Regions from separate parts of the Caballeronia sp. M1242 genome, predicted to be linked through region 2. Evidence: riboswitches for the same ligand, from Rfam matches in the RefSeq annotation. Region 2 holds a riboswitch; the other holds the start of a gene.
What was found. A riboswitch is a leader RNA that binds a small molecule or an ion and turns the genes downstream of it on or off. The one in region 2 is predicted to bind thiamine pyrophosphate.
Positions count from the first base shown of each region.

Region 1: another riboswitch for thiamine pyrophosphate. It lies ahead of thiC (phosphomethylpyrimidine synthase ThiC); the one in region 2 lies ahead of JYK05_RS11805 (FAD-dependent oxidoreductase).

Region 1 covers NZ_CP071129.1:958,408-973,157, forward strand. Annotated here, with positions in the region: gene JYK05_RS04390 (hypothetical protein) at 1-365, opposite strand, end outside; gene JYK05_RS04395 (glycine zipper 2TM domain-containing protein) at 577-789, opposite strand; gene thiC (phosphomethylpyrimidine synthase ThiC) at 1,046-2,992, opposite strand; TPP riboswitch at 3,120-3,262, opposite strand; gene JYK05_RS04405 (EamA family transporter) at 3,569-4,504, shown strand; gene JYK05_RS04410 (DUF4397 domain-containing protein) at 4,823-5,605, shown strand; gene JYK05_RS04415 (entericidin A/B family lipoprotein) at 5,739-5,873, opposite strand; gene JYK05_RS04420 (sensor histidine kinase) at 6,027-7,487, opposite strand; gene JYK05_RS04425 (DUF1328 domain-containing protein) at 7,652-7,828, shown strand; gene JYK05_RS04430 (DUF1328 domain-containing protein) at 7,929-8,090, shown strand; gene JYK05_RS04435 (bacterioferritin) at 8,249-8,824, shown strand; gene JYK05_RS04440 (response regulator transcription factor) at 8,923-9,555, shown strand; gene JYK05_RS04445 (response regulator) at 9,577-10,020, shown strand; gene JYK05_RS04450 (MFS transporter) at 10,126-11,373, opposite strand; gene JYK05_RS04455 (hypothetical protein) at 11,474-11,821, opposite strand; gene JYK05_RS04460 (hypothetical protein) at 12,009-12,290, shown strand; gene JYK05_RS04465 (DUF1254 domain-containing protein) at 12,485-13,510, opposite strand; tRNA gene JYK05_RS04470 (tRNA-Leu) at 13,584-13,668, opposite strand; gene JYK05_RS04475 (TMEM175 family protein) at 13,856-14,440, shown strand; gene JYK05_RS04480 (metallophosphoesterase family protein) at 14,442-14,750, shown strand, end outside.
Region 2 covers NZ_CP071129.1:2,522,313-2,537,062, reverse strand. Annotated here, with positions in the region: gene JYK05_RS11815 (glutamate synthase subunit beta) at 1-967, shown strand, start outside; gene JYK05_RS11810 (ABC transporter ATP-binding protein/permease) at 1,037-2,779, opposite strand; TPP riboswitch at 3,081-3,205, shown strand; gene JYK05_RS11805 (FAD-dependent oxidoreductase) at 3,398-4,528, shown strand; gene thiS (sulfur carrier protein ThiS) at 4,549-4,746, shown strand; gene JYK05_RS11795 (thiazole synthase) at 4,766-5,572, shown strand; gene thiE (thiamine phosphate synthase) at 5,569-6,651, shown strand; gene JYK05_RS11785 (ABC transporter ATP-binding protein) at 6,749-7,564, shown strand; gene mlaE (lipid asymmetry maintenance ABC transporter permease subunit MlaE) at 7,561-8,328, shown strand; gene mlaD (outer membrane lipid asymmetry maintenance protein MlaD) at 8,422-9,024, shown strand; gene JYK05_RS11770 (VacJ family lipoprotein) at 9,034-9,987, shown strand; gene JYK05_RS11765 (phospholipid-binding protein MlaC) at 10,112-10,744, shown strand; gene JYK05_RS11760 (lipid asymmetry maintenance protein MlaB) at 10,741-11,028, shown strand; gene JYK05_RS11755 (ABC transporter ATP-binding protein) at 11,240-12,166, shown strand; gene JYK05_RS11750 (ABC transporter permease) at 12,163-12,918, shown strand; gene JYK05_RS11745 (BolA family protein) at 12,938-13,177, shown strand; gene murA (UDP-N-acetylglucosamine 1-carboxyvinyltransferase) at 13,365-14,636, shown strand; gene hisG (ATP phosphoribosyltransferase) at 14,633-14,750, shown strand, end outside.

The DNA.
Region 1 (14,750 bases), 1.4 Mb from region 2:
CCGCCGCCCCAGTAGCCGAAGCCGACCGAGATCGCCGGATAGCCGTAGCCGTAATACGCCGGATACGGGTACGGGTAATACGGATAGCCATAGGACGGATAAGCGCCGTAGTAGCCGGCATAAGGGTAGACGGCGGAGTAGGGCACCTGTTCGGTCGAGTAGACGATGCCGGTCCCCGGCACCGCCGATGCGCCCGAGGCTCCGTTGGCCGGTAGCGCGAATTCACGCTGCGCATAGATGGCGCTGACCGTGGGGTAACCCGCGCCGGGGTAATCGGGATACGGGTAGTAACAGCCGCTAACCAGAAGTCCCACAGCGAGCGCGGCCATGCCGCTCTTTGCGTGGACGATGCGTGCGGACGTCATGATGCTGCTCCTTGAATTGCCTGCGGGACTCTTCGGGTTCAATGGTCTCGATAGAACCGATCCGGTCCGTTAAAGAGGAGCTTAGTCGATCGATGCATGGCGCGTGGCATGCGCCCGGTGAGGAACGATGGCTGGTATCGCTTCCTGTAACAGACTTGAAACACGTGCGGCCCCGACGATGTCGCGCCGCACGCTCGATGCGCTGCGGCCCTTACTTGCCGACCTGATTGCCGATGACCCCGCCGACGGCCGCGCCGCCCAGCGTCGAAAGCGCGCTGCCGCCGATCACGGCCCCGCCCGCTGCGCCGACGCCCGCGCCGATGGCGGTGTCGCGCTGACGCGTGGTCATGTTGTCGCAACCGGTCAATCCGGCGAAAGAAGCGATGAGCAGTGCTGCGGCGCCGATTTGTTTGATGTTTTTCATGTCGACTCTCCAGTGATGATGGAACGAATCGGCTGCGGCGTGACTTCCCGGACAAGACGACGGTCCGGCGCGCATGCCGCGTTTTTTCGCCGGTTCGTTCGATAGGTAGCAGGAAAGATGCCCGAATCGTCTGAATGAGCGTTCAGCCTTGTCGCAGAAGGCTTTGAGCGGAACGCAGCAAGCAAAACGGCCTGTCGCGCTCGCCGCGCGACAGGCCGTTTTTCCGGTGAGGTTTCAGTCCGTCAGAAACGGCGCATCACGTCGGCTGGTAGATTTCCGCGCCCTTCTTCACGAACTCGATCGCCTTCGTCTGCATGCCGTGGGTGAGCGCGTCGGTTTCGCTCACGCCCTGCTTCGCGGCGAAGTCGCGCACGTCCTGCGTGATCTTCATCGAGCAGAAGTGCGGGCCGCACATCGAGCAGAAGTGCGCGACCTTCGCGGAGTCCTTCGGCAGCGTTTCGTCGTGGAATTCGCGCGCCTTGTCCGGGTCGAGGCCGAGGTTGAACTGATCTTCCCAGCGGAATTCGAAGCGCGCCTTCGAGAGCGCGTTGTCCCGCACCTGCGCGCCGGGATGGCCCTTCGCCAGATCCGCCGCGTGCGCCGCGAGCTTGTACGTGATGATGCCTTCCTTCACGTCGTCCTTGTTCGGCAAGCCGAGGTGCTCCTTCGGCGTGACGTAGCAGAGCATCGCGGTGCCGAACCAGCCGATCATCGCGGCGCCGATGCCCGAGGTGATGTGGTCGTAGCCCGGCGCGATGTCGGTGGTGAGCGGCCCGAGCGTGTAGAAGGGCGCCTCGTCGCACCATTGCAGCTGCAGGTCCATGTTCTCCTTGATGAGCTGCATCGGCACGTGGCCCGGACCTTCGATCATCACCTGCACGTCGTGCTTCCACGCGATTTGCGTGAGTTCGCCGAGCGTCTTCAGCTCGCCCAACTGCGCTTCGTCGTTCGCGTCGTAGATGGAGCCGGGGCGCAGGCCGTCGCCGAGCGAGAACGAGACATCGTATTGCTTCATGATTTTGCAGATGTCTTCGAAATGCTCGTAGATGAAGCTCTCCTTATGATGCGCGAGGCACCACTTCGCCATGATCGAGCCGCCGCGCGACACGATACCGGTCATGCGGTTCGCCGTCAGCGGCACGTATTGCAGCCGCACGCCCGCGTGGATCGTGAAGTAGTCGACGCCTTGCTCCGCCTGCTCGATGAGCGTGTCGCGGAAGATTTCCCACGTGAGGTCTTCGGCTTTGCCGTTGACCTTTTCGAGCGCCTGATAGATGGGCACCGTGCCGATCGGCACCGGCGAATTGCGGATGATCCACTCGCGCGTCTCGTGGATGTGCTTGCCGGTGGACAGGTCCATCACCGTGTCGCCGCCCCAGCGGATCGCCCACGTCATCTTGTCGACTTCCTCGCCGATGGACGACGTGACCGCCGAATTGCCGATGTTCGCGTTGATCTTCACGAGGAAGTTGCGGCCGATGATCATCGGCTCGCTTTCCGGGTGATTGATGTTCGCGGGAATGATCGCGCGGCCGCGCGCCACTTCTTCGCGCACGAACTCAGGCGTGATTTCCTTGAGCGCGTCCTTGCCGAACGCCGCCGCGCCGAACGCCGCCGCGCCGAACGCCTGTCCGGGATGCTGGCGGCCCATCATCTGCGCGAGCTTTTCGCCGTTCGGGCCGCTCTTGCGCAGGCTTTCGAGATACTCGGCGCGACGCTGGTTTTCGCGGATGGCGATGTATTCCATCTCCGGCGTGACGATGCCCGCGCGTGCGTAGTGCATCTGCGTGACGTTCTTCCCGGCGACGGCGCGGCGCGGCTTGCGATGCAGGCCGGGAAAGCGCAGTTCGGCCGTTTTCGGATCGGCGGCGCGCTCGCGGCCGAATTCGCTCGACAGGCCCGCCAGTTCTTCCGTGTCGCCGCGCTTTTCGATCCAGCCGGCGCGCAGCGCGGGCAGTCCGGAGCGAATATCGATCTTCGCGTCCGGATCGGTGTACGGGCCGGAGGTGTCGTACACGTACACCGGCGGATTCTTCTCGCCGCCGAAGCCGTCCGGCGTGTCCGACTGCGTGATCTCGCGCATCGGCACGCGAATGTCGGGCGTCGAGCCGGTCACGTAGACCTTGCGCGAGTTCGGCAGCGGGGCGATGGCGGCGGCGTCGACGACGGCGTTTTCCGACAGAAACTTGGGATTGGCATTCATGTGCTGTCTCTCCTGTGGGACGTGTTGACATGCGAGCGTTGCAGCGCTCGGCTGACTCAGGAGCTAAACAGGGAGGAACGAGACGGAAAGGTACGGGTTCGGAAGAAGTAGTCTGATGCGGCGCGACTGTCGAAACCCGAACGCTTCCCTGCGCTGGCATTATCCAGATCAGGTTCAAAGGGTATTTCTCACCCGCGCCGCGCGAGGCGACTGCGCTCGATGAAACCGGCCGCAATCGCGATGCGCAACGCAGGACCCCCGCGTTAGCAGCCGCCACCATACACCGCAGCGTGGCGTGTTGGCAACCATCCGAAAATTCGTCCGGCGATTCGTCGATCGCGCGGGGCGCTTACTGCATAATGTCGCTCGCCCCGGCCTGCGTGTTTTCCCTGACCGCCCGGCAGCCGCAATCGACGCCCCGCGTCTTGTGCTGTTTCTCCTCTGCGTCCGCGTTCGCATTCCAACTGTTTCGCCATGTCGTCCTGTCTCGTTTGTCGCGCCGGAGCTTTCGCCCGTTCAATTGCCGTCTGTCGGATCGAAGACACGGCTCGGTCTTGCACGCTGGCCGGATAACGCATGTCCAAGCCGCCGCGCCTGCCGTTTTCGTTGCCCGATTGTTTTCCGTTTCGCGCGCCGCGTTCGCACAAGGGACAAGTCGCGCTCGCGCTGGCCGTCGTCTATCTCGTGTGGGGATCGACATATCTCGCCGTGCATCTGTCGCTCGCGTCGTTTCCGCCGCTTTTGCTTTCCGGCTTGCGCAATCTGTTCGCGGGCATCGGGCTCTTCGTGTTCGCGGCGCGCCGCAAGCCGGTCTGGCCGACGTTGGCCGAAGCGCGTAATGCCGCGCTCGTCGGCACGCTGCTCGTCGGCTTGTCCAGCGGGATGCTCGCCTACGGCATGCGGACCGTCGAGACCGGGACGGCCGCCGTGATGGTCGCCACCGTGCCGCTTTTCGCGACGATCATCGCCGCGCTCACGGGCCGGCGCATCGCGAAGGGCGAGTGGGTGGCGGTCGGGCTCGGGCTCGTCGGCATCGTGTTGCTGAACCACGGCGATTCGTCCTCCGGCTCGACCGCGGGCAGCATCGCGATTCTCTGCGGCGCGATCTTCTGGGCGGGCGGGGCGCACCTCGCGAGCCGCGTCAAGCTGCCGTCGGACCTCTTCATGTCGACGGCGCTTCAGATCGGCCTCGGCGGTTCCATTTCGACGACGGTCGCGTTGCTCTCGGGCGAGCGGCTGGCGGGCATCGGCTTCGTGCCGGGGCTGTCGTTTCTGTATCTGATGCTCGTCGGAACGATGGCCGCGTATGTCGCTTACGGCTTTCTGATCCGGCATACGAGCCCGATCATCGCGAGCAGCTGCATGTACGTGAATCCGGTGGTCGCGGTGTTACTCGGCGCGCTGTTGCTCGGCGAGGCGATCACGCGCTGGACCGTCATTGCGACGGTCGTCATTCTGCTGAGCGTGGGGCTTTCTTTCTGGTTCGATTATCGAAGGCGGGGGTTGGTGTGAGTGCCTTCCTTTCGCCGCGCTTGTAAGAAACACGCTCGCGCCGCGATTCGAGGCGCGCATGCCGCCTCGCTCTCGCGCCCCGAACGAATCCTCTAATGAAAGCCGCAGCCTTGCGCGATAAGGCTTGCTGGCGAAGTCGCGCCACTCGCGCACCGCAAAAGGGCACGGCTGTTGCTCCATGTGCGCCACCCGCGAGGCGCGTCATTCCGATGAAACCAAGACGCGTTCTTCGCGGCGAGGACGCGGCGTTGCGGGCCATCCGCCCGCCGTCCGCAGCCTTCACGACACCATCAACGATCACAAAAAGGAAGGTGGCACATGAAGCTCATCCGCACCGTCACGGCGCTCGCTGCCGTCGCTTCGCTCCTGTCCGCATGCGGCGGAAGTTCGGACGACGTCGGCAAGGAACTCGGCCTCACGCAAGCGCAGGTTCATTTCGTCCACGCGATTCCGAGCGGCCCGAACGTCGATTTCTACGATAACGGCAAGGTGCTGCAACCGAACATCGGCTACAAGGCGGTGACCAACTTCGCGAACATCGGCACGGGCCAGCACAACTTCGGCTACGCGGCCGTGAACACGACGACCCAGCTCGCGTCCGATTCGAGCATCAGCAACGCGGCGAAAGGCCACGAATACACGGTCATCGCGCTGCCGGACGCGGGCTTCCTGCCGTCGATCGCCGTGATCGACGATCCGTTCGACAAAGGTCTCCTGTCGACGAGCGCGCGCGTGCGCGGCTTCAACGCATCGGCGAACGCGCAGAATCTCGATCTGTATCTGGTCGCGCCGGGGACGAACATCGCGACGGTCAACGCGACGATGCCGAGCCTCGCCTTCAAGAGCGCGGTCCCGGCGAGCACGCAGGACTCGATCTATGTTTCGGGCGGCACGTATCAGTTGATCGCGACGCTTCCGGGTTCGAAGACGCCGGTGTACAAGTCGGCTTCGTTCAATCTCGGCAATAACGCGGACTGGCTCGTGACGACGCTGCCTTCGGGCAACGCGCTGTCGCAGGTCGTGCCGGACAAGATTCGGGTGCTGGTGGCGCAGGGCGGCAACACCCAGACGCCGGCGCTGGAGTTGCCGGATACGCAGTAAGCGCTTGCGCGTCAGGCCGTCACGAAAACCCGCCCGAGCGGTCTCGGGCGGGTTTTTTAACGCACAAAAAAAATCTCGCCGCGCAAGGCGGCGAGATGACAGGAACTACGCTACGTTGATAGAGCGCCTCAGCTTATTTATGTTCTTCCGCCGAGTTCGAAATAGCCTGGCCGCCCTTCGAAATGTCCTGACCTGCGCCCGAGATGGTATTGCAGCCTGCCAGCGCAGCGGTGCCCGCGATCAGCAGCAAAGCGATGATTCGAGTCATGTTCAATCCCCTTGAAGTAAATGTCTGGATTGGCCGCTGCTTATCGATGGGCCTCACCGGTGTGAATAATCTTAAAAAAGCGCCGGAGCGCGCGCTGTAAGCACACATGTGTTTTTTGTGTCGGCGGATTCCGTATTTCGCGTCGGCATCGTCCTACGCGGCGGCGCGTGCCGGCGGGCCGTCATCCACGTCCGCATCCGCATGCACGCGGTCGCGCGGCATCGACACCCGAATGCTGGTTCCATGCGGCGTCGCGCGCTCTATCTCGAAGCGCCCGCCGCGCGCCGACACGCGCTGCCGCATGCCGACCAGTCCGTGCGTCTGCGTGCGCTTCAAATCCTGCGGCCGGATGCCGATGCCGTCATCGTCGATCGAAAGCGCGACGTTCGCCGGGTCGAGCGTGAGCGCAATGCGAATGCGGCTCGCATGCGCGTACTTCGCGGCGTTTGTCAGCGTTTCCTGCGCCACGCGAAAGAGCGCGATTTCGATGGCTTCGCCGAGCTTCACTTCGTCGTCCGGCAGATCGGCTTCGACCGTCCAGCCGTTGCGCTGCGCGGCTTCGTCCACGAGCGAACGCAGCGCCGTGACGAGACCGAAGTTGGCGAGCACCGTCGGTCGCATGTCCTCGATAATCCGCCGCTTGAGCGCGATGCCCTGATCCAGATTGCCGATGGCGCGCGACAGTTTCTCGGCCATTGCCGGCTCCGATTCGCGCAGCTTGCCGCGCACCCACGCGACATCCATCTTGCTCGCGGTCAGGATCGAGCCGAGTTCGTCGTGCAGTTCGCGGGCGAGTTGCGTCTTTTCATCCTCGCTGACCGATTGCAAATGCCACGCGAGCGCTTCCAGTTGCCGCGTGCGTTCGAAGACGAGCCGATCCAGTTCCTCCTGCTGCGTGATGAGTTCGCGCTGAACGCGATCTTGCTTATCGAGCTGGATGCCGAGATTGCGGAACAGCAGCAGAAACAACACGATGTTCAGCGCGCAGAGCGCGGCCACGCACAGCGTCGAAATGCGCTGATCGGCGCGGCTCGCGTCGAGCGCGTGTTGCGCGCGCTGCTCTTCGTTCAGGCGCAAGAGCGAGAGCGCGGCGTCGAGCGTCATGTCCTTGTCGGCCGATGCATCCGAAGGCGCGGCCGATGGCGCCGCGCTGCGCTCGATGGCGTCGTTGGCCGCCGCGCGAATCTGCGCGAAGCTCGCGAGCGCGGTGTCGTCGCCGATGCGGCGATAGTAGGCATCGAGCGTGGCGAGCGCGCGGCGCACGTGCGCGGCGGTCGCTTCGAACTGGTTCTTGTAGGCGGCGTCCGGTTTCAGCGCGATTGCTTGTCCCTGCGCGGACAGCGTTGCGATGTCCGCGGCGAGCGCCGAAAGCTGCGCGGTCGCGCTCTTGGCGTCGAGCGCCGTTTCGTATTCGGCGGCAATGCGCATGCGGCCCGACTCCAGAATCACGAGCCCGCCGACGGTAATCACGATGGCCACCGTCATCGCGACGGCCCAGCTATACCGATGCATCCATTCATTGATGCGCGCGAAGCCGGCGCGCGTGCCGCGGCTCGCGGGCGGGGCGTCGTCTTGCGCGATGCCGGCAAGCGCGGCGTGGGGAAGGTGGCTCATGGCGTGGTTCTCGATGCGGCGACGAGGCAGATGGCGCGCTTTGCGCAGCCGATTTGAAAGCAAATGTCGGTGGATTCTCACAGCAAAAAAGGAGCCAGCCCGAATGCGCGCGGCAGAACGCGCGGCTAGCATGAGTGCGTCAACCATTCCTACGGGGAGCGATCATGCTGAGATGGGCTCTGTTTTTTGCGATCGTCGCTGTGATCGCCGGCTTGCTGGGCTTCACGGGCATCGCCGCGGGCGCCGCGACCATTGCCAAGTTCCTGTTCGTGCTGTTCCTGATTCTTTGCGTCGTGTTTCTGGTGCTGGGGTTCGTCATCACCAAGAAAGCGGTCGATTAGCGGCTTAGCTTGCTCCATGCCTTGCCATGCCGGGATGACGGTTCGCGCCATGCCCGGCTCCGACCTTGAACGACCTTAGAACAATCACGAGGAGGGTCCCATGCTTCACTACGCAGCCGTTTTCTTCGTCATCGCGATCATCGCGGCGGTGTTCGGCTTCACGGGCATCGCGGCCGGCGCCGCTGAAATCGCGAAGATCCTGTTTTATATTTTCCTCGTCGTGTTCGTCGTGACGCTGCTGCTCGGTGTCTTCAGGACGTGACGTTGCCGAATCGTCGTGCCCGCGCCCGCCCATCGGACGATAGAGCGGAGCGGGCACGCGCCATGCATCGCGGACGATGATCGAATAGCGGAACGCTATGAAGCACGGCGATTCGCTCGACGCATCCGTCCATCCCCCCAATTCACAGGAGCAAACACATGTCCGATTCATCTGCTGTATCGACCGCGCCGGGCCAGTCCAAGGACGCTTTCGTCCTCGATGTGGAAAAAATCCGGAACGACGCGCGGCAGCACATGGACGAAGGCCCGGTCACGTCGACCTACGCCGCCGACCGCGAAACCGTGCTGAAGCTGCTCAACGACGCGCTCGCGACCGAGTGGGTCTGCACGCTGCGCTACAAGCGCCACTACTTCATGGCGAAGGGCATTCACTCTGAGGCCGTTGCGAAGGAATTCGCCGAGCACGCGACCGAGGAGCAGGAACACGCCGACATGCTCGCGGAGCGCATCGTGCAGCTGGGCGGCTCGCCGGACTTCGCGCCGGACAGCCTCAAGTCGCGGTCGCATTCGGAGTACAAGGAAGGCGCCGATCTCATCGACATGATTCGCGAGAACCTGATCGCCGAGCGCATCGCGATCGACACGTACCGCGAGATCATTCGCTATCTCGGCGACAAGGATGTCACCACGCGCCGCATCTTCGAGGAGATTCTCGCCGTCGAGGAAGAGCACGCGGACGACATGGCCGACCTGCTGGAAGGCCGCAACGGGTAAGCGTAAGCCTTCGGCGCGGTGCGTGTTGCGCCGCGCATGGCTTTCACGCCTGCCTCGGTAGAATCACCGTTCTCATTACAGCAGCACGGACGGCGTGAATGATTCGAGTCTTGATAGCCGACGACCATGCGATCGTGCGCAGCGGGTTCAGGCAGTTCGTCGCGGACGAGCCGGACATGGAAGTGGCGGCGGAAGCATCGACGGGCGATGAAACCATCGCGCTCGTACGCGAAACGGCGTTCGACGTGGTGCTGCTCGACATCGCCATGCCGGACAAGAACGGCGTGGACACCTTGCGCGTCATCAAGCAGATTCGGCCGCAGCAGGGCGTGTTGATGCTGTCGGGCTTCCCGGAAAGCCAGTACGCGATCAACCTGCTGAAGGCGGGCGCGAACGGCTACCTGAACAAGGACGCCGCGCCGGACGAGATCGTGCGCGCCATTCGCACGGTGGCGCGCGGGCATCGTTACCTGTCCGAATTCATCGCGGATGCGCTCGCCGACAAGCTCGACAAGCCCGCCGCCGAGCGGCCGCACGAGTTGCTGTCGGAGCGCGAGTTCCAGATTTTCTGCAAGCTCGCGGGCGGCCGGATTCCGACGGAAATCGCGCAGGAACTGCATCTTTCGGTGAAGACGGTGAGCACGTACCGGGCGCGCGTGCTGGAGAAGATGCGGCTCTCGAACAACGCCGATCTGACGTACTACGCGATCAAGAACGGATTGATCGAATAGTGCTTGCGGAGGATGCCTGCCGTGGGCGACCACATCATCACCGACGATTCGAAAGGGCGGCATGAGCCGCGCGGCGGGCCGCTCGCGGTGCTGCTGATCGAAGATTCGCCGCTGATCCGGCGCAGCCTCACCGAAGCCATCGAGGCGCTCGGGCCGTGGCGCGTGACCGCTTTCGCCGATGCGCCCGACGAGGCCATCGCGCTCTTGTCGTCGCAGCGGTTCGACGCGGTCATCGTCGATCTGCAACTGAAGCGCGGCTCGGGCATTGACGTGCTCGCGTGGCTCAAGAACGCAGACCGGTCGGGAGTCGCCGAGGGCGCTTTCGTCGTCGTGCTGACCAACCACGCGTTGCCGGCGTATCGCGAGCGGTGTCTGCAATACGGCGCGCGGCATTTCTTCGACAAGTCGCTGGAGTTCGACCGCGTGCTCGATGCGTTGTGGGACTATGCGCGGGAGCGGGTTTGAGGCGGGTTTGGGCGTTCGCGCGAAGTTGCGGTTCGACTTTGAAGGCAGTCAGCGGGAACGCCGCTCGACTCGCGTAAGCGTACGCAGAACCGTCATCGCGGCTCGTCACTCCTCTCGCACCTGCCGCGAAACGAGCCGCCGCTCGCGCCCGCGCCAATGACTGAAACCTGCGAGCCCGGTCGCCGCGAGCCCGACGAGACATACGCCTGTCCATCCCATCGCATGCCACGCGAGCGACGCCAGCGCCGAGCCCGCCGCGCCGCCGATGAAGTACGCCACCATGTAGACCGTGTTCACGCGGCTGCGCGCCTCGGGCTTCAGCGCATAGATGCGCGACTGGTTCGATATCTGTGCGGCCTGCACGCCGATATCCAGCACGATCACGCCGACGACCAGCCCCGCGATGCTGCGCGCCGACAGCGCGAACACGACGAACGACAATGCGACGAGCCCGATCGACAGCGAGATCACCGCGCGCGGCCCGCGCTTGTCCGCCGATTTGCCGGCGAGCGGCGCGGCGAGCGCCCCGGCGGCCCCGACGATGCCGAAGAGCCCCGCCGCCTGCGGTCCCATGTGAAACGGCTCGCCCGCGAGCAAGAGCGTGAGCAGCGACCAGAACGCGCTGAAGCCGGCGAAGAGCGCGCCGCCCGTCAGCGCGGCTTCGCGCAGGCCGGGATTTTCGACGGTGAGATGCCACATCGAGACGAGCAGCTTGCCGTAGGAAAGCGTGGATGTCGGCCGGCTCTTCGGGAGCCGCATCAGCACGACGACGGCAAGCGCGATGGTCGCGACGACCGATGCGCCGAACACCGCGCGCCAGCCGAAGTACTGCGCGACGAAACCCGAGACCGTGCGCGCGAGCAGGATGCCGAGCAAAAGCCCGCTCATCACGGTGCCGACGGCGTGGCCGCGCTCGGCGGCCGGCGCGAGTTCGGCGGAGAACGGCACGGCTTGCTGCGCGATCGTCGCTACGACGCCGATCGCGAGACTCGCCGCGATCAGCACCGCGAGCGTCGGCGCGGCGCATGCGGCGACGAGCGAGACGCCCAGCGCGGCGAGCTGAAGCAGGATCAGCATGCGCCGGTCGAAGCGATCGCCGAGCGGCGCGAGCACGAGCATGCCGAGGGCATAGCCGAGCTGCGTGGCGGTCGGCACGGCGCCGATCAGATACGCGTTCTGCGGAAACGACGCGCGGAAGTCGCCGAGCAGCGGCTGGTTGAAATAGATATTGGCGACCGATACGCCCGCGATGGTCGCGAGTAGCCAGAGCGTGGCCCGCGAATAATGCGGATGAGGTTCGGGCGCGTGTGCGTGAGACGATGAGTGAGGCGGCTGATGCGAATGCGCGGACATGAGTTCGTTCCGTCGGACGGCGGGAAGCGGCGTTCGGCCAGCCGCCGATCATACTGGAGACGCGCGACGTTTGCTCAGCGCGCTCGTGGAACCTCGCGCCTCATTCGTCTTCGTCCGCGGCGGGTTTCGGCACGAGCTTCTCGGGGGCGAGCCACCGGAAACCGGTGAGCGTCGTCTCGCTGAACGTGCATTCGGCTGCGGCGGGGACGTCTGTCTTTTTGCTCGCAGGCGGCGTCGGCGGCGTCACGATGACGCCTCGCACGACCACGCGCGAACCATGATAAGCGGCGCCGGAGCCGGTGATCTTGAGCGGCGCGCTCGCCGCATCGGGATACGCCGCGCGCACCTTGTCCTTGCACGTTTCGACATTGCGGTAGTACGACGTGCAGCCCGCCATCAACATCAGCGGAAACGAGCAGGCGAGAAGCAGGCGAGAGCGAGTGTTCATCGAGTCAGTCGGTCGATGCCCGACGCGGCGCGCGCATCGGAGCGTGGGATGAGTGTGCGGCGAAGGCTTTATAACATGGCGCGAGCGGCGCGCCCGGCGCGAGTTTCGCGCGAAGCGAAGGCCGCTTGTTACGCGGACCGGCACGGTAGCACAATCGGCGAATGCGCTCGCGACGGAGGCTGCCGCCATGCGAAAGGACATCGAAGTAGGCGATTACGTGCTCGCGCTCGACACGTTGCCGACATCGCCGCCGGCCGACGGACAGTCGGATGCGTCCGCCGAAGGCTACGCGGTGCGCGTGCGCGTGGCGCGCCTCGACGGGCGACCGCTACACGGAACGACGCTTGTCACCGATTCCGGCGAGATGTCGGGAGATCACGGACCGTTTGCGACGGTCGCGGAGGCGATGGCGCATGGCGAGGCGTGGGGCCGGCATTACGTCTCGCGCATTCTTGAGCATGGCCTGTAGCGCGGGATTGCCGCCCGTTCGGAACGTGGGGGCTTCCGGTCGTCCGCCGTGCATCTAAGCATCGGGACACCCTCTTAGAGACCCGCCAACGGCGCGCGTCAGAAGCTCGCCACTCTTCCGAGCAAGGCGCTTTCAGAAGCGCCTTGACGCTGTTTGTCGCCAGCTTCGGCGTTTGCTAAAGAGCGAGCCGTCTTCTACTGCACAGGCTGAGCATCCGGAAACCGCCACGCGCCACTCAATATTTCCGCGCGAGGACGATACAGCCGCACCCAGTAGGTCCAGTCAGGCGGCGTCGGCAAACAATTCGGGATCACGCCGTCGCATCCGCCGAACTGCACCGTGACCGAGCCGTCGACGTTCTTCTTTGCGGTGACGTCGTTGACCGAGTACGCGTCGTACGCATTTTTCTCAAGACGGCCTTGCGCGTTGTACATGGTGATGGACCAGAAGGCATCGACAGGCACGTCCTTGACCGTCAAGCGGAAGACTTTGGTGCCGTCATTTCCGGGCGGCGTGACGGTGAGATACGTCGCGTCCCTGTCCGGATTACCGCCCCAGCCGGAAGCTGAAGCAATGAGGTGGCGCACCGGATCGACCTCGCCGCGCGAGCCGAACATCCTGTGCGTGTCGGGCAGCGTCGTTGCGAGCGCGAGCAGGGCGTCGCGAACCTTTTTCTGACTGACGGTATCCCACGCCGGAACTTCGAAGCGGCCCGGGCTTGCCTGCTCGGTGCGGATTGCGTCCTGCAATGCATGTGCTTTGGCGAGATCGTCCGGGCTGTTGGGATCGACGAACACGCGCACGCCGAGCAGCACATAGCGCGTACCGACGCGCTGACGGTCGAAGGTATAGCGGCCCGCGCCATAGTGGACGCCCGCGACATAGTGGTCTTCGTCGATGGCCATGAGGGACATGAAACGCTTTCCCGCGTCGGGCATCGTGACGGTCACCGGCCCGGCGTCGAGATCGAACACGGCGGCGGAGTAGAGCGTGTCGCGATTGGTGCGCACGACCACTTGTGAATCTGCGGAGGCGGGAACCCGGCGGTGATCGAACGCCCCGAGACCTTTTGCCCGCGAAACCGCCTGACGGAAATAGAGATCGCTCTCCGCGCGGTTGAAGTTGTCCGCCGTGACGGGCTTCGGCGTCTCCTCTGCGCGCCCGAGCGTGAGGAATGCGAAATAAAACGCTGCCGCGAAGATTCTTGATCTGGCGCTCACTTGAGTCTCCTTACCGCGTGAAATGCTGCTTATTTTGTTTTTTCGTGTTTGTGTGAAGAACACGATGCAGACCTGGTGCCGGGGACCGGACTCGAACCGGCAAGCCGTGAGGCGGCGGATTTTAAGTCCGCTATGTTTACCAATTTCATCACCCCGGCAGGGCGGACGCGATTCTACCATTGCGCCGGGTCGCGCCAAAACCGCGTCGACGCGCGATCCGCCGCGAACGCGCGCGTATTGAAAGCCATTCGACAACCTCGCACGCCTCACGCATAATCGCCGACGGACCGGCGCGCCGGAGAACGCGCGCAACGGCAGGCCGTCGATCACGCGCAAGGACACACGATGGGCAAAACCCGGCTCGAAGCGTTCAGCGATGGCGTCATCGCCATCATCATCACGATCATGGTGCTCGAACTCAAAGTGCCGCACGGTCACGACTTCGCCGCGCTCGCGCCGCTCGTGCCGGTGCTCGCGGCGTACGTGTTGAGCTTCGTCTATGTCGGCATCTACTGGAGCAATCACCATCACCTGCTGCACGCCATCGGGCGCGTGAACGGCTCGGCGTTGTGGGCGAACCTGCATCTGCTCTTCTGGCTGTCGCTCTTTCCGTTCACGACCAACTGGATGGGCGAGAGCCATCTGAGCGCCGTGCCGACCGCGTGCTACGGCTTCGTGCTGTTCATGACGGCCGTTGCCTGGTACATCCTGACGCGCGTGCTGATCGCCATGCATGGTGAAAACACGCGGCTCGAACGCGCCGTCGGCGCGGACCGCAAGGGCAAGGTGTCGGTGACGCTGTATCTGCTGGCGATTGCCGCGTCGTTCTGGCAGCCGTGGATCGCGGCGGTCATCTATGCGGTCGTGGCCGCCGGCTGGCTGGTGCCGGACCGGCGCATCGAGCGCATGCTGGCGAGCGAGGAGCATTGACTTGCCGACGACGCGCATCGGTCTCATCTCCGACACGCACAATCTCGTGCGCCCCGAGGCGCTCGATGCGCTGCGCGATTGCGCGCACATCATTCATGCGGGCGATATCTGCAAGCATGAGGTGCTCGACGCGCTCGCGTCGCTCGCGCCGCTGACCGTCGTTCGCGGCAACAACGACGTCGCCGGGAGCGTCGCGCATCTGCCGGAGCACGCGCGCATCGAAGTGGCCGGCGCGACGATCCACGTCGTGCACGATATCGCCGATGTTCCCGATAGGCTCGACGGCGTCGATGTCGTCGTGACGGGGCAT
Region 2 (14,750 bases):
TGACGTGGTCGTGTTCGAAAAGAACGATCGCATCGGTGGACTGCTGCGCTATGGCATCCCCGACTTCAAGCTGGAGAAGTGGCTGATCGACCGCCGCATGCGCCAGATGGAAGCGGAAGGCGTGTCGTTCCGCACGAACGTGTTCGTCGGCCGCGATGCGATTCCGTCGCACATCGGCAATACGGCGAAGGAAAGCATCACGCCGGAAGAACTGAAAGAGCAGTTCGACGCGGTAGTGGTCGCGGGCGGCTCGGAAACGCCGCGCGATTTGCCGGTGCCGGGGCGCGAGCTGGAAGGCATCCACTTCGCGATGGAATTCCTGCCGCAGCAGAACAAGGTCAACGCGGGCGACAAGGTCGCGGATCAACTCGTCGCGAAGGGCAAGCATGTCGTCGTGATCGGCGGCGGCGATACGGGCTCCGACTGCGTAGGCACGTCGAACCGTCATGGCGCGAAGAGCGTCACGCAATTCGAACTGCTCGCGCAGCCGCCCGAAGAAGAGAACAAGCCGCTCGTGTGGCCGTACTGGCCGATCAAGCTGCGCACGTCGTCGTCGCATGAGGAAGGTTGCGAGCGCGACTGGTCGGTTGCGACCAAGCGGTTCGAAGGCAAGAACGGCAAGGTGGAGAAGCTGATCGCGGCGCGCGTCGAGTGGAAGAACGGCAAGATGCAGGAAGTGCCGAATTCCGAATTCGAGATGAAGGCGGATCTCGTTCTGCTCGCGATGGGTTTCACGCAGCCGCTCTCGCCGGTGCTGGAAGCGTTCGGCGTCGACAAGGACGCGCGCGGCAACGTGCGGGCAACGACTGAAGGCGAGAAGGCGTACTACACGTCGGTGGACAAGGTGTTCACGGCGGGTGATATGCGGCGCGGGCAGTCGCTCGTCGTCTGGGCGATTCGCGAAGGGCGTCAGTGCGCGCGGTCGGTGGATGCGTATTTGATGGGGTCGAGTGAGTTGCCGCGGTAATCGTTCGACGCATCGTGAAGCGAAAAGGCCACGCGTTCCGTGGCCTTTTTTGCTATCTACGCGAAGAAATCAAGCCTCGACCATCGCCCTTTCGATCTCGATCTTGTAGTCATGAAACATCGCGACCGACTCCCGATGCGCGACGCTTAAGATCGCCGCTTTCGGCAGCCGCTCGACCAGCGTGTTGTAGATGTGCAGCTCGTTTTCGGCATCGAGCGCGCTCGTCGCTTCGTCGAGGAACACGAAGTCCGGCTTGTGCAGCAGCACGCGCGCCGCAGCCAGCCGCTGCTGCTCGCCCGGCGACAAGCTGCGCGCCCAGTGCGCGCTTTCGTCGAGCCGGTCCGCGTACGCTTCGAGATTGCAGGAGCGCAAGGCTTCGCGCAGTGCGTCGTCGCCGAAAGTCTCGCCCGGCGACGGATACGACAGCGCCGCGCGCAACGTCCCGATCGGCAGATAACTCTGCTGCGGCACGAACATGAGTTTCGCATCGACGGGCGCGTCGATGGTGCCGTCGCCGAACGGCCACAGGCCCGCGAGCGCGCGCATCAACGTGCTCTTGCCAGAACCCGACGGCCCGACGACCAGCCAGCGCGACCCCGGCTCAACGGAGACATCCGCCACGCGCGAAAGCGGCGTGCCATTCGGAAGCGCGAGCGTGAGGCCGGTCGTCGTCAGCGACGGCGTGCTCGTGTAATGCAGATTAATGCCGCCGCGTTCCGTCGCAGGCGACGTTTCCTCGCGAATATGCGTCGAGCGCATCACGCGCTTGAATTCGCGCAGACGGTTGACGGTGGCGCGCCATTCGACCAGCGTCGAATAACTGTTGATGAACCACGAAAACGAATCGCTGACCGTGCCGAACGCCGATGAAATCTGCATCAGCACGCCGAACGAAAACGCGCCCGCGAAGTAGCGGGGCGCGGCGACCATGATCGGAAAGATGATCGCAATCTGCCCGTAGAAGGACAGCACGAAGGTCATGCGCTTCGTGTACTTCATGATGAGCCACCAGTTGTCGCGAATGCGCTGGAAGATGCCCTTCGCGTTGGCGGTCTCGGTGGCGATGCCGTCGTAGAACGCGATCTGCTCGGCGTTTTCGCGCACGCGAATCAGGCCGAAGCGAAAGTCCGCCTCCACTTTCTGCTGCTGATAGTTAATCGACACCAGCGGATGCCCGACCTTCTGGATGATGAGCGAGCCGAGAATCGCGTAGAGCGCGGCGGCCCACACCATGTAACCTGGAACGACGAGCGGCTTGCCGAAGAGCGTGAGCGTCAAAGCGCCCGCGAGCGTCCACAAAATGGTGATGAAGGTGACGAGCGTGACGAGCGTCGACAGCAGGTCGAGCGACAGCGTAAGCGTGGTGGTCGCGAAGGATTGCAGGTCGTCGCTGATACGCTGGTCGGGGTTGTCGGCGAGGCGGTCGCGTTCGATGCGGTAGAACGCCTTGTCGCCGAACCATTGTTCGAGATACCGGTTCGTGAGCCATTGCCGCCAGCGGAACGCGAGCATTTGGCGGAGATAGCGCCCGTAGACGGCAAGCAGAATGTACGCGAACGCGAGCCCCGTGAAGATCAGCAGCAAGTGCGGAAAGTCGCGCACGTTCTTGTTTTGCAGCGCGTTATAGAAGTCTGCGTTCCAGCTGTTGAGCCGCACGTTGATCCAGACGACCGTCATGTTGATCGCGATGATCGCGACCAGCAGGCCCCACGCGATGCCGCGCTCTTCCGAGACCCAGTAAGGTTTGATGAGGCTCCACGCCGATACGTCATCCGCCTTCTGCTGCGTGCTTTCGAGATTCGTGTTGACCATGACCTTGTGTTCGGGTGCGCCGGATCGCCGGCGGGTTGAGACGGTGTCGCTTGCCGTTCGGCGCGCCGCATCGACGTGCGCGCAGCCAGCTCCGGGTTCGCAGATTGTTGTGATGCTGCCTTAACTGTCGCTTAATTCGGCCCGATCGTCCGATGAACCGGTGTTCGGGGCATTGTGCCAGAGTGCCGCCGGCCGCGACCGAAGCGGCACGACGCGGCACGACGCGGCAAGACGGGAGCGGCACGGCCGCAGCGGGCAATCCCGGTTTGCAGCGGCTTTGCCTTTTATGCTCTAATGATCTGCGACGAAACAGGGGTGCTTCGCGCGCAATGTCACTGGAAACGGTGGCCGGCGCGGCGAGGCTGAGAGAGACCCTTTGCACCCGATCCGGGTAATACCGGCGAGGGAAGTTTCCGGAGAACGCGCGTTCACCGCGCCATTCCTCCAGTCTCTTCCAGTCTTCCTTTTCCGCCCGGTGCGTCTGTCTGCCGCCGTGCAGGTCTCTCCTCCCGCTGATTCGTCACGTTAGTCAATCGGTATGCCGCTTCCTGCGGCGACGCTCGCTTACGTCGAGGCGACGCGCGGGATCGGATGAGGAGACATCGGATTGTGAACAGCATGGAACAGGGCGACGCGCGCCGGCCGGATTTCGCGGTGATCGGCGGCGGGCTCGTCGGGCGGCTCGTCGCCTGGCAGCTTGCGGGCGCGGGGCACGGCGTCGCGCTCTACGAGCGTGGCGACGAAGCCGGCTCGCAGTCGGCCGCGTGGGTCGCCGCGGCCATGCTCGCGCCGCTCGCAGAAGCGACGAGTGCGGAGCCGCTCGTCGTCGAGCTTGGCGCGGCGTCGCTCGCGCGCTGGCCGGATGTGCTCGCGGCATTGCGCGAGCCGGTCTTCTTTCAGCGCAACGGGACGCTCGTCGTGTGGCACGGCGCGGATCGCGCGGAAGCGCCGCTTTTCGAGCGCCGGCTGCGCGCGAACGCCCCGGCATCGCTACTCGACGGCGGTTTCGTCAAGCTAGCCGGCGCGCAGGTCGCCGAGGCGGAACCGGCGCTCGGCTCGCGCTTCGCTCAGGGCTGGCTGCTGCCGCACGAGGGCCAGCTCGACAACCGGCAGGCGCTCAAGGCGCTCGCGGTGGGGCTGGCGGCGCGCGGCGTGCGCACGCACTGGAACACGCCCGTCGATGTCATGCCCGATGCGCGTTGGATCATCGATTGCCGCGGTCTCGGCGCAAAGCCCGCGTGGCCCGCGCTGCGCGGCATTCGCGGAGAAGTGGCGCGGGTGCACGCGCCGGGCATCGGGCTCACGCGGCCGGTGCGCCTGCTGCATCCGCGGTATCCGCTTTACATCGCGCCGAAGCAGAACGACGTCTACGTGATCGGCGCGACCGAAGTCGAGGGCGAGGACATGTCGCCCGTCAGCGTGCGCTCGGCGCTCGAATTGCTGAGCGCGGCGTTCGCCGTGCATCCCGGATTCGGCGAAGCGCGCATTCTCGAACTCAACTCGCAATGCCGGCCGACGCTGCCCGATCATCGTCCGGCCATTGTCTGGGATGGCGCGCAGACGCTGCGCGTGAACGGGCTGTATCGGCACGGCTTCATGATCGCGCCGGAAGTGGCCGATGCCGCCTGCGCGCTCGCCGATGCGCTCATCGGAGGAACGGTGCGCGACGCCGCTTCGTTCGCGCAGTTCCGCGGCGCTGCCAGATGGCCCGAGCTGCTGCACGGCGCATTTGCGGCCGTAGCCGCGTGACACGATTCAGAGACAGGACCATGAACATCCACATCAATCAGCGCGAGTTCACGTTGCCCGATGCCGCGACCGTCACTGACGCGCTCGCCGCGTTCGGCGCGAAGCCGCCGTTCGCGGTCGCGCTGAACGGCCAGTTCGTCGCGCGCGGCGAGCATGGCACGAAGACGCTCGCGCCGGGCGACAAGCTCGACGTCGTTTCGCCCGTCGCGGGCGGCTGAACACACGAAGGATTCCATCATGACCACACAGACCGCCGATGTGCTCACGCTCTACGGCGAGGCGTTTCCGAGCCGCGTGCTGCTCGGCACGTCGCGCTATCCGTCGCTGCAATCGCTGTCCGATTCCATCGATGCCGCGCGTCCCGGCATGGTGACGGTCGCGCTGCGCCGCCAGTCGGAGACGGGCGAAGCCGGCTTTTTCGACGTGCTCAAGCGGCACGGCGTCGCGCTGTTGCCGAACACGGCGGGCTGCCAGAGCGTGGACGAAGTGCTGACGACCGCCTACATGGCGCGCGAAGTGTTCGACACGCCGTGGATCAAGCTCGAACTGATCGGCGATGACTACACGCTCCAGCCCGACCCGATCGGCCTGGTCGAAGCGGCGGCGAAGCTCGTACGCGACGGCTTCAAGGTGCTGCCGTACTGCACGGAAGATCTGGTGATCGGCCGGCGCCTGCTCGATGCCGGCTGCGAAGCGCTGATGCCGTGGGGCGCGCCCATCGGCACCGGCAAGGGCGTGACGAACCCTTACGGCCTGCGCACGTTGCGCGAGCGGCTACCGGACGTGCCGCTGATCGTCGATGCGGGTCTCGGCGTGCCGTCGCACGCGTGTCAGGTCATGGAGTGGGGCTTCGACGGCGTGCTGCTCAATACGGCGGTATCGCAGGCCACGTTTCCGCCGCAGATGGCGCGTGCGTTCGCGCTGGGTGTCGAAGCGGGCCGCAGCGCGTTTCTCGCCGGTCCGATGGCCGAGCGCGACAGCGCGCAGGCGAGCACGCCGGTCGTCGGCATGCCGTTCTGGCATCAGGACGGAGGTGCGGCATGAGCCTGCTCGGTCGCGAAGTGTTCTGGCCGCCGGCGGACGAACTGCTGGAAGTCGCGGAGCGCATCCGCGCGCGGCTCGGCGACTGGCCCGCCGCGTCGACGCGCTGGCGCATCTGCCTGACCGCGCCCGAATCGGCCGGCGCGCAGGATTTGATCGTGCTCACGAAACCGCGTGAGTCCGAGTCCTTCGTGCTTGCCGGCGACGCCGCCGTGCTCGAAGCGCACGGCTCGCGCGTGACGCTGACGCGCAAGGGCGAGCGCTTCGTGCTCGACGGCGAGCGGTCCGACGACTGGCTCGCCGCGCTCGCCGCGTTCCTCGACTGCAACTTCGAGCCGCACGACGCGCTCGTTCTGGCGCTGGCCTGGCGGACCGGCGACGAGTCGAAAGACGACGCGTGGCCTGTCGATTTCGCGACGTTCCCACGCGTGGCCGACCTGCCGCCCGCGCCGGAGCCTGCATTCCCCGCGTGCCCCGACGCGCTCGGCTTGTATCCCGTGCTACCGACCGCAGAATGGGTCGAGCGCGTGCTCGATCTGGGCGTCGCCACGGCGCAACTGCGCCGCAAAAGCGTGGACGCCGACGATCTTCGACGCGAGATCGAGCGGTCCGTGGCGGCGGGGCGTCGTCATCAGGCGCGGCTCTTCATCAACGATCACTGGCGCGAGGCGATCGCGGCAGGCGCTTACGGCGTGCATCTCGGCCAAGAAGACGTCGAGACCGCCGATCTGAGCGCGATTGCGCGCGCCGGCCTGCGCCTCGGCCTCTCGACGCACGGCTACTATGAAATGCTGCGCGCGCTGCACTTCCGGCCGAGCTATCTCGCGCTCGGCGCCGTCTTCCCGACGACGACCAAGGTCATGCCGACCAAGCCGCAAGGTCTCGCACGCTTGCGCCGCTATGTGCAGTTGTTAAGCGGCCGGGTGCCGCTCGTCGCGATCGGCGGAATCGACGGCAAAGTGATCGGCGACGTGCTCGCGACGGGCGTCGGCAGCGCGGCGGTCGTGCGCGCCGTGACCGAAGCGCCGGACACTGCTCAGGCGGTCGCGTCGCTGCAACAAAACTTTGCAGGTCAATGCTGACAGTTCCGAAAAAATTAGGCACCGCGCACTAGGCAAAGCACCGATTGCACGCAGGCCCTATAATGCGGCGTTTTGCGTCAACGGAATTTCTTACCCAGTGCCAGACTCTTCTGAGACTCTGCTCGAGCTACGCGACGTCGACTTCGGTTACGGCGACCGGCTCGTCCTGTCGAACCTGAACATGCGCTTCACGCGCGGTCAGGTCGTCGCGGTCATGGGCGGCTCGGGCTGCGGCAAGACCACGACGCTTCGGCTGATCGGCGGTCTCGTCAAGGCGAGCCGCGGCCAGGTGCTGTACGGCGGGCAGGACGTGGGCGCGCAGACCCGCGACGGCCTCTACGCGCTGCGCCGGAAGATGGGCATGCTGTTTCAGTTCGGCGCGCTCTTCACGGATCAAACGGTCTTCGAGAACGTCGCGTTTCCGCTGCGCGAGCACACGGATCTGCCCGAGGCGCTCATCCGCGATCTCGTTCTGATGAAGCTCAACGCCGTGGGCTTGCGCGGCGCGCGCGATCTCGCGCCGTCGGAGATTTCGGGCGGCATGGCGCGTCGCGTGGCGCTGGCGCGCGCCATCGCGCTCGATCCCGAACTCATGATGTACGACGAGCCGTTCGCCGGCCTCGATCCCATTTCGCTCGGCATCACCGCGAAGCTGATCCGCACGCTGAACGACGCGCTCGGCGCCACGTCCATTCTCGTTTCGCACGACGTCCCGGAGTCGTTCGCCATTGCCGACTACGTGTACTTCGTGGCCAACGGCGGCATCCATGCGGAAGGCACGCCCGCGCAACTGCGCGCGTCGCAGGACCCGACCGTGCGCCAGTTCATCGACGGTACGCCCGACGGCCCCTTCAAGTTCCACTACGCGAGCCAGAATCTCGCGGCGGATTTCGGCATCGGAGGCAAGGCATGATCAGCGCACTCGGACGCTGGGTGCTCGACGGCTTCGGCACCGCTGGTTACGCGACGCGCATGCTCGCCCGTCTCGTGCTCGAATTCTTCCCGCTGCTGCGTCGCCCGCGCCTTGTCACGAAACAAATCCACTTCGTCGGCAATTATTCGCTGGTGATCATCGCAGTGTCGGGCCTGTTCGTGGGCTTCGTGCTCGGCTTGCAGGGCTACTACACGCTCAACCGCTACGGCTCGGAGCAGGCGCTCGGGCTGCTCGTCGCGCTGTCGCTCGTGCGCGAGCTCGGGCCCGTGGTCACGGCGCTGCTCTTCGCCGGGCGCGCGGGCACGTCGCTGACGGCGGAAATCGGCCTCATGAAGGCGGGCGAGCAACTCACTGCAATGGAAATGATGGCCGTCGATCCCATCAAGGTGGTCGTCGCGCCGCGCATGTGGGCGGGCATCATCTCGATGCCGGTGCTCGCGGCCATCTTCAGCGCGGTCGGCGTGATCGGCGGCTATGTGGTCGGTGTGCTGCTGATCGGCGTGGATTCGGGCGCGTTCTGGTCGCAGATGCAGGGCGGCGTGGATGTCTGGCGCGATGTCGGCAACGGCGTCGTGAAAAGCGTCGTGTTCGGTTTCGCGGTGACGTTCATCGCGTTGTTCCAGGGCTACGAAGCCCGGCCGACGCCGGAAGGCGTGTCGCGCGCGACGACGAAAACGGTCGTGTACGCGTCGCTCGCCGTGCTCGGCCTCGACTTCCTGCTGACCGCGTTGATGTTCAGCTAATGGACCACTCGCGGACGCCCGCGAGGGCGTGGGCGTTGTGAAGGGCACAGACCATCACGCGCAACCCGCGACAAGATTCTCTTTGGAAAGACGATGAAAAAGACTGCTCTCGACTCTTGGGTCGGCCTCTTCGTGGTGCTCGGTTTCGTGGCGCTGCTGTTTCTCGCGCTGAAGGCCGGCAACATGAGTTCCCTGTCGTTCCAGCAAACCTACGCCGTTCGGCTCAAGTTCGACAACATCGGCGGCCTGAAGCCGCGCGCGCCCGTGAAGAGCGCGGGCGTGACGGTCGGGCGCGTCGGCTCCATCGGCTTCGATCCGAACGCGTATCAGGCGGTCGTGACCATCGACATCGACAAGCAGTATCAGTTTCCGAAGGATTCGTCCGCGAAGATCCTGACCTCGGGTCTGCTCGGCGAGCAGTACATCGGCCTCGAGCCGGGCGGCGACGATCAGATGCTCAAGAACGGCGACACCATCACGATGACGCAATCGGCTGTCGTGCTCGAAAACCTGATCGGACAGTTCCTCTACAACAAGGCGGCGGATTCGGGCGCGTCGAAGGCAGCAACGCCGGCCGCGCCGGCCGCTGCCGCGCCGGCGTTCCCGGGCGCGGCAAGCGCCATGGGCGCTGCACCCGCGGCACCCGCGGCGTCGGGCGCGTCGGCAGCGAGCGCGGCATCGGGCTCGGCTCAATAAGGAGAAGCTATGTACGCGATGGGGCTGCGGCGCGTGCTTGTCTCGGCGGCGGCGGTGACGCTCGCCGGTTGCGCGACGGTGACGACGCCCACGAAGGGCGATCCGTTCGAGAGTTACAACCGGACGATGTTCACCGTCAACGACAAGGTGGACCAGTTCGCGCTGAAGCCGGTCGCGAAGGCATACGTGTGGAGCGTGCCGGAGCCGGTCCGCAACAGCGTCACGAACTTCTTCTCGAATATCGGCGATGTGTATATCGCGGCGAACAATCTGCTGCAGTTGAAAATCGCGGATGGCGTCTCCGACATCATGCGCGTCGCGATCAACACGGTGTTCGGCGTCGGCGGCCTCTTCGACGTGGCGACCGTCGCCAAGTTGCCGAAGCACTCCGGCGACTTCGGCCTGACGCTCGGCCATTACGGCGTTCCGGCCGGTCCGTATCTGGTGCTGCCGCTGCTCGGGCCGAGCACGGTGCGCGATACGAGCGGGCTGGTCGTCGACTATTTCGGCAGTCCGCTGACCTACGTGAGTCCGGATTCCGTGAGCTGGGCGCTGTATGGCGTGAACCTCGTCAATACGCGGGCGAACCTGCTCGGCGCGACGGACGTACTCGCCGATGCAGCGCTCGACAAATACTCGTTCGTGCGTAACGCGTACTTGCAGCGTCGGCAGTATCTGATTCACGGCGACACCGACGGTGATGCCGGCAGCATGCCGAACTACGACGAAGCGCCGCTGCCGACCTACGCAGAACCGGGCGGCGCGAGCGGCGCGGTGGGCGCATCGGCAACGGCGGTGGCGCCCGCAGCGGCGTCGGCGGCGGAAGGCGCGTCGGGCGCGGCGCCTGCTTCGGGAACCGCAGCCACGCCGAACGCCGCGAGTTCGAGCGGCGCGACCGTCCCGGGCAATCAGTACGTGCCGCCGCGCGCGCCGCCCGGCTTCCCTTCGTTCCGCCTGCGTTGAGCGCATCCACGCTAACGCGCGGTAACATGATTGACAGCGTTTATTACAGATTGGCCGGTGCGCGGCCTGAACTTGGTTCAAGCGGCGCACTCCAATCCAAGCCACTTCTTTTGCAGGGTCTGCGATGAAAAAACTCTTCTTGCTTCCTTTGTTTGCCATGCTGATGGCGTTCTGCGGCGCGGCGTCGGCGCAAACGGTCGATACCAGCTCGCCCGACGGCATGATCAAGACCGTCACGCAGCAGGTTCTCGATCAGATCAAGTCGGACCCGAAGCTCCAATCGGGCGACGTGCAGCACATCACTGAACTGGTCAACCAGAAGATCCTGCCGTACACGGACTTCACGCGCACCACGCGTCTCGTGATGGGCCGCAACTGGAATTCGGCCACGCCCGAGCAGCAAAAGCAGATCGTCGAGCAATTCAAGATGCTGCTGATCCGCACGTATTCGGGCGCGCTCAGCCAGGTGCGCAATCAGACCATTCAGTACAAGCCGTTCCGCGCATCGCCGGAAGACACGGATGTCGTCGTTCGCTCGGTGGTGATGAACAACGGCCAGCCGGTGGAGCTCGACTATCGCCTGTACAAGACGCCGCAAGGCTGGCGCGTGTATGACATCAACGTGCTCGGCGCATGGTTGATCCAGGCGTATCAACAGCAGTTCAGCGAGCAGATCTCGCAACACGGCGTCGACGGCCTGCTGCAGTTCCTCACGCAGCGCAACCAGCAACTCGCGAGCGGCAAGGCTTCGTCGTGAGCGCAGTCGGCACCGGCGGCCGTTTCCAGACGGCCGCGTCCTTGACTCACGAAAGCGCGAAGGCCGCGCTCGAAGCCGGCCTTTCGCGCATCGCCGCGGGCGCGACCGAAGTCGATTGCGCGCCGCTCCGGCAGTTCGATTCGTCCGCGCTTGCCGTGCTGCTCGCATGGCAGCGCGCGGCCACCGCGCGCCGCGCCGCGCTCGGTATCGTCAACATTCCCTCCGGGCTTGCCAGTCTCGCGCAAGCCTATGGCGTCGACACGCTGCTCACCTTCCGACATTGATCCTGTCCTGATTCATCTGCTCAGGCGCGGCGGCGTTCATCAGCGTGAGCGTCGCCGCAAACAGGATCGCTCCGACGTCGGCTCTACCGGCTTTGCCCTATAATCAAACGTTTTTTCGGGCCCGAACCCGGCCCCTTTTGAAGCGAGCCCGGGTCCGTTACGCGTAATCCGCACAATCGAGGCGCGGCCGCACGAGGCGCGCGCACTGTTCATGTCAGCCATAGAAATCCGAAACGTCCGAAAGCGCTACAAGGATCTGCAGGCGCTCAAGGGCGTGAGCCTCACGGTGCAAGAGGGCGAGTTCTTCGGCCTGCTCGGCCCGAACGGCGCGGGCAAGACCACGTTGATCAGCATTCTCGCGGGACTGGCGCGCGCCGATAGCGGCACGATCAGCGTGCGCGGTCACGATGTCGTCAGCGATTTTCGCGCGGCGCGTCGGGCGCTCGGCGTCGTCCCTCAGGAGCTGGTGTTCGACCCGTTCTTCACGGTGCGCGAGTCGCTGCGCATCCAGTCGGGCTATTTTGGCCTGCGCAACAACGACGACTGGATCGACGAGGTCATGGCGAACCTCGATCTCACCGAGAAAGCCGACGTCAACACGCGCGCGCTGTCCGGCGGCATGAAGCGCCGCGTGCTGGTCGCGCAGGCGCTGGTGCATCGGCCGCCTGTGATCGTGCTCGACGAACCCACGGCCGGCGTCGACGTCGAGCTGCGGCAGACGCTCTGGAAGTTCATCTCGCGCCTGAATCGCGAGGGACATACCATCGTGCTGACGACGCATTACCTCGAAGAAGCCGAATCGCTGTGCGACCGCCTCGCGATGCTTCGCCGCGGAGAAATCGTCGCGCTGGAGCGCACGAGCGCGCTGTTGCAGCGTTTCGCTGGCATGCAGCTCTATCTGCGCTTTTCGAGCGGCGTGCTGCCCGCCGACCTGCGCTCGCTCGAAGTCGACCCTCAAGCGGTATCCGGCGCGCAGCACCTGCTGCGCTTGTCGAGCTACGACGAAGTCGAGCCGATCCTCGCGAAATGCCGCGCGGCGGGCTGCACGTTCGATGAGATCGAAGTGCGCAAAGCCGATCTCGAAGACGTGTTCCTTCAGGTCATGAACGAGCCGGAAATGGTCGAGGGGCTTTCATGAGCGGCTTCCAGACGTTGTTCTACAAGGAGTTGCTGCGCTTCTGGAAAGTGTCGTTTCAGACGGTGCTCGCGCCTATCGTCACGGCGCTGCTTTATCTCACCATCTTCGGTCACGCGCTGACCGGGCATGTGCAGGTCTATCCGGGTGTCGGGTACACGAGCTTTCTCGTGCCCGGCCTCGTGATGATGAGCGTGTTGCAGAACGCATTCGCGAACAGTTCGTCGTCGCTGATCCAGTCGAAGATCACGGGCAATCTCGTGTTCGTGCTGCTGCCGCCCATCGCGCATTGGGAGATGTTCTTCGCGTATGTGCTCGCGTCGGTCGTGCGCGGGTTGTGCGTCGGCTTCGGCGTGTTCATCGTGACGATATGGTTCATCCCGATGTCTTTTTCCGCGCCGATCTACATCATTGCGTTCGCGATGCTCGGCTCGGCCATTCTCGGTACGCTCGGCCTGATCGCCGGCATCTGGGCCGACAAGTTCGATCAATTGGCCGCGTTCCAGAACTTTCTGATCATGCCGCTCACGTTCCTGTCGGGCGTCTTCTATTCGACGCATTCGCTGCCGCCCGTCTGGCGCGCGGTGTCGCATCTGAATCCGTTCTTCTACATGATCGACGGTTTCCGCTACGGCTTTTTCGGCTCGTCGGACGTGAACCCGCTCTTGAGCCTGTGCATCGTCGGCGGCTTTCTGGTCGTGCTCGCGCTCATCGCGGTGCGGCTGCTCGCGAGCGGCTACAAGCTGCGTCACTAAATCTCAAGGAGACAATCCCATGTTGCCGACTCCCGAGCAAGTGAAGGACTACATCGCTGGCGGTCTGTCGTGCCAGCATCTCGAAGTGGAAGGCGACGGCCAGCATTTTTTCGCGACCATCGTGAGCGATGCGTTCGTCGGCAAACGCCTGATCGCGCGTCATCAACTGGTCTACGCGGCGCTCGGCGAGCGCATGCGCGAGGAGATTCATGCGCTCAGCATGAAGACCCTCACCCCGGACGAATGGAAATCGGCCTGAATCCATTCGGCGAAGCCAAATAAGTCACACGCAGGCCACACGCCCAACCCTCAGCAACAGCTAGCAACACCCGGCACGACCGGTAGAAGCAGGCAGAACCAGGCAGCACAGAGTGCGGAACATTCAAGATAACCGCGGCGCCGAATCCGGCTCCGCAGCAGGACGCTCGGTCGAAGGACAAGCAACCATGGACAAACTCGTCATTACGGGGGGCGCGAAGCTCTCCGGCGAACTCACCGTTTCGGGCGCGAAGAACGCGGCATTGCCGATTCTGTGCGCGAGCCTTCTCACCGCCGACGACGTCCATCTGTCGAACGTGCCGAACCTGAAGGACGTGCGCACCACGCTCGAACTGCTGCGTCAGATGGGCGTGCAGTCCGAAGCCATGACCGACGGCCGCGTGACGCTCAACGCGTCGCAGGTGAACAACCTCGTCGCGCCGTACGAGATGGTGAAGACCATGCGCGCGTCGATTCTCGTGCTCGGGCCGCTCGTCGCGCGTTTCGGCGAAGCGAAGGTGTCGCTGCCGGGCGGCTGCGCAATCGGCGCGCGTCCGGTCGATCAGCACATCAAGGGCCTTCAGGCGATGGGCGCCGAGATCAACATCGAGCACGGCTTCATCGAGGCGCGCGCGAAGCGCCTGAAGGGCGCGCGCATCATCACGGACATGATCACCGTGACCGGCACCGAGAATCTGCTGATGGCGGCAGTGCTGGCCGACGGCGAAACGATCATCGAGAACGCGGCGCGCGAGCCGGAAGTGAGCGATCTCGCGAACCTGCTCGTCGCGATGGGCGCGAAGATCGAAGGCATCGGCACCGACCGGCTGGTGATTCAGGGCGTCGAAAAGCTGCATGGCGCGCGTCATGCCGTCGTGCCGGATCGTATCGAAGCCGGCACGTTCCTGTGCGCGGTGGCGGCGGCCGGCGGCGATGTCACGCTGCGGCACGTGAGCCCGTCGCTGCTCGACGCCGTGACGGCCAAGCTGCGCGAAGCGGGCGTGTCCATCGAGGAGGGCGACGACTGGATGCGCGTGCGCATGAGCAAGCGGCCGGAAGCCGTGAACATTCGCACATCCGAATATCCCGCGTTCCCGACCGACATGCAGGCGCAGTTCATGGCACTGAACGCCATCGCAAGCGGCACGTCGCAAGTGGTCGAGACCATCTTCGAAAACCGCTTCATGCACGTGCAGGAGCTGAACCGCCTGGGCGCGAGCATCACGGTCGATGGCAACACGGCGCTCGTCAGTGGCGTCGCGCAACTGTCGGGCGCCAAAGTCATGGCGACCGATCTGCGCGCGTCGGCGAGTCTCGTCATCGCGGCGATGTGCGCGGACGGCGAAACGCTGATCGACCGCATCTACCATCTGGATCGCGGCTACGACCGCATGGAGTCGAAGCTGACGGCGGTCGGCGCGAACGTTCGCCGCATCAAGGGCAGCGGGAGCGAGCAATGAGCTCGTTGCCGCAGACGTCGTCGTCGGTCGAGGCCAGCGCGCCGCTCACGCTCGCGCTCTCGAAAGGGCGTATCTTCGAGGAAACGGTGCCGCTGCTCGCGGCAGCCGGCGTGC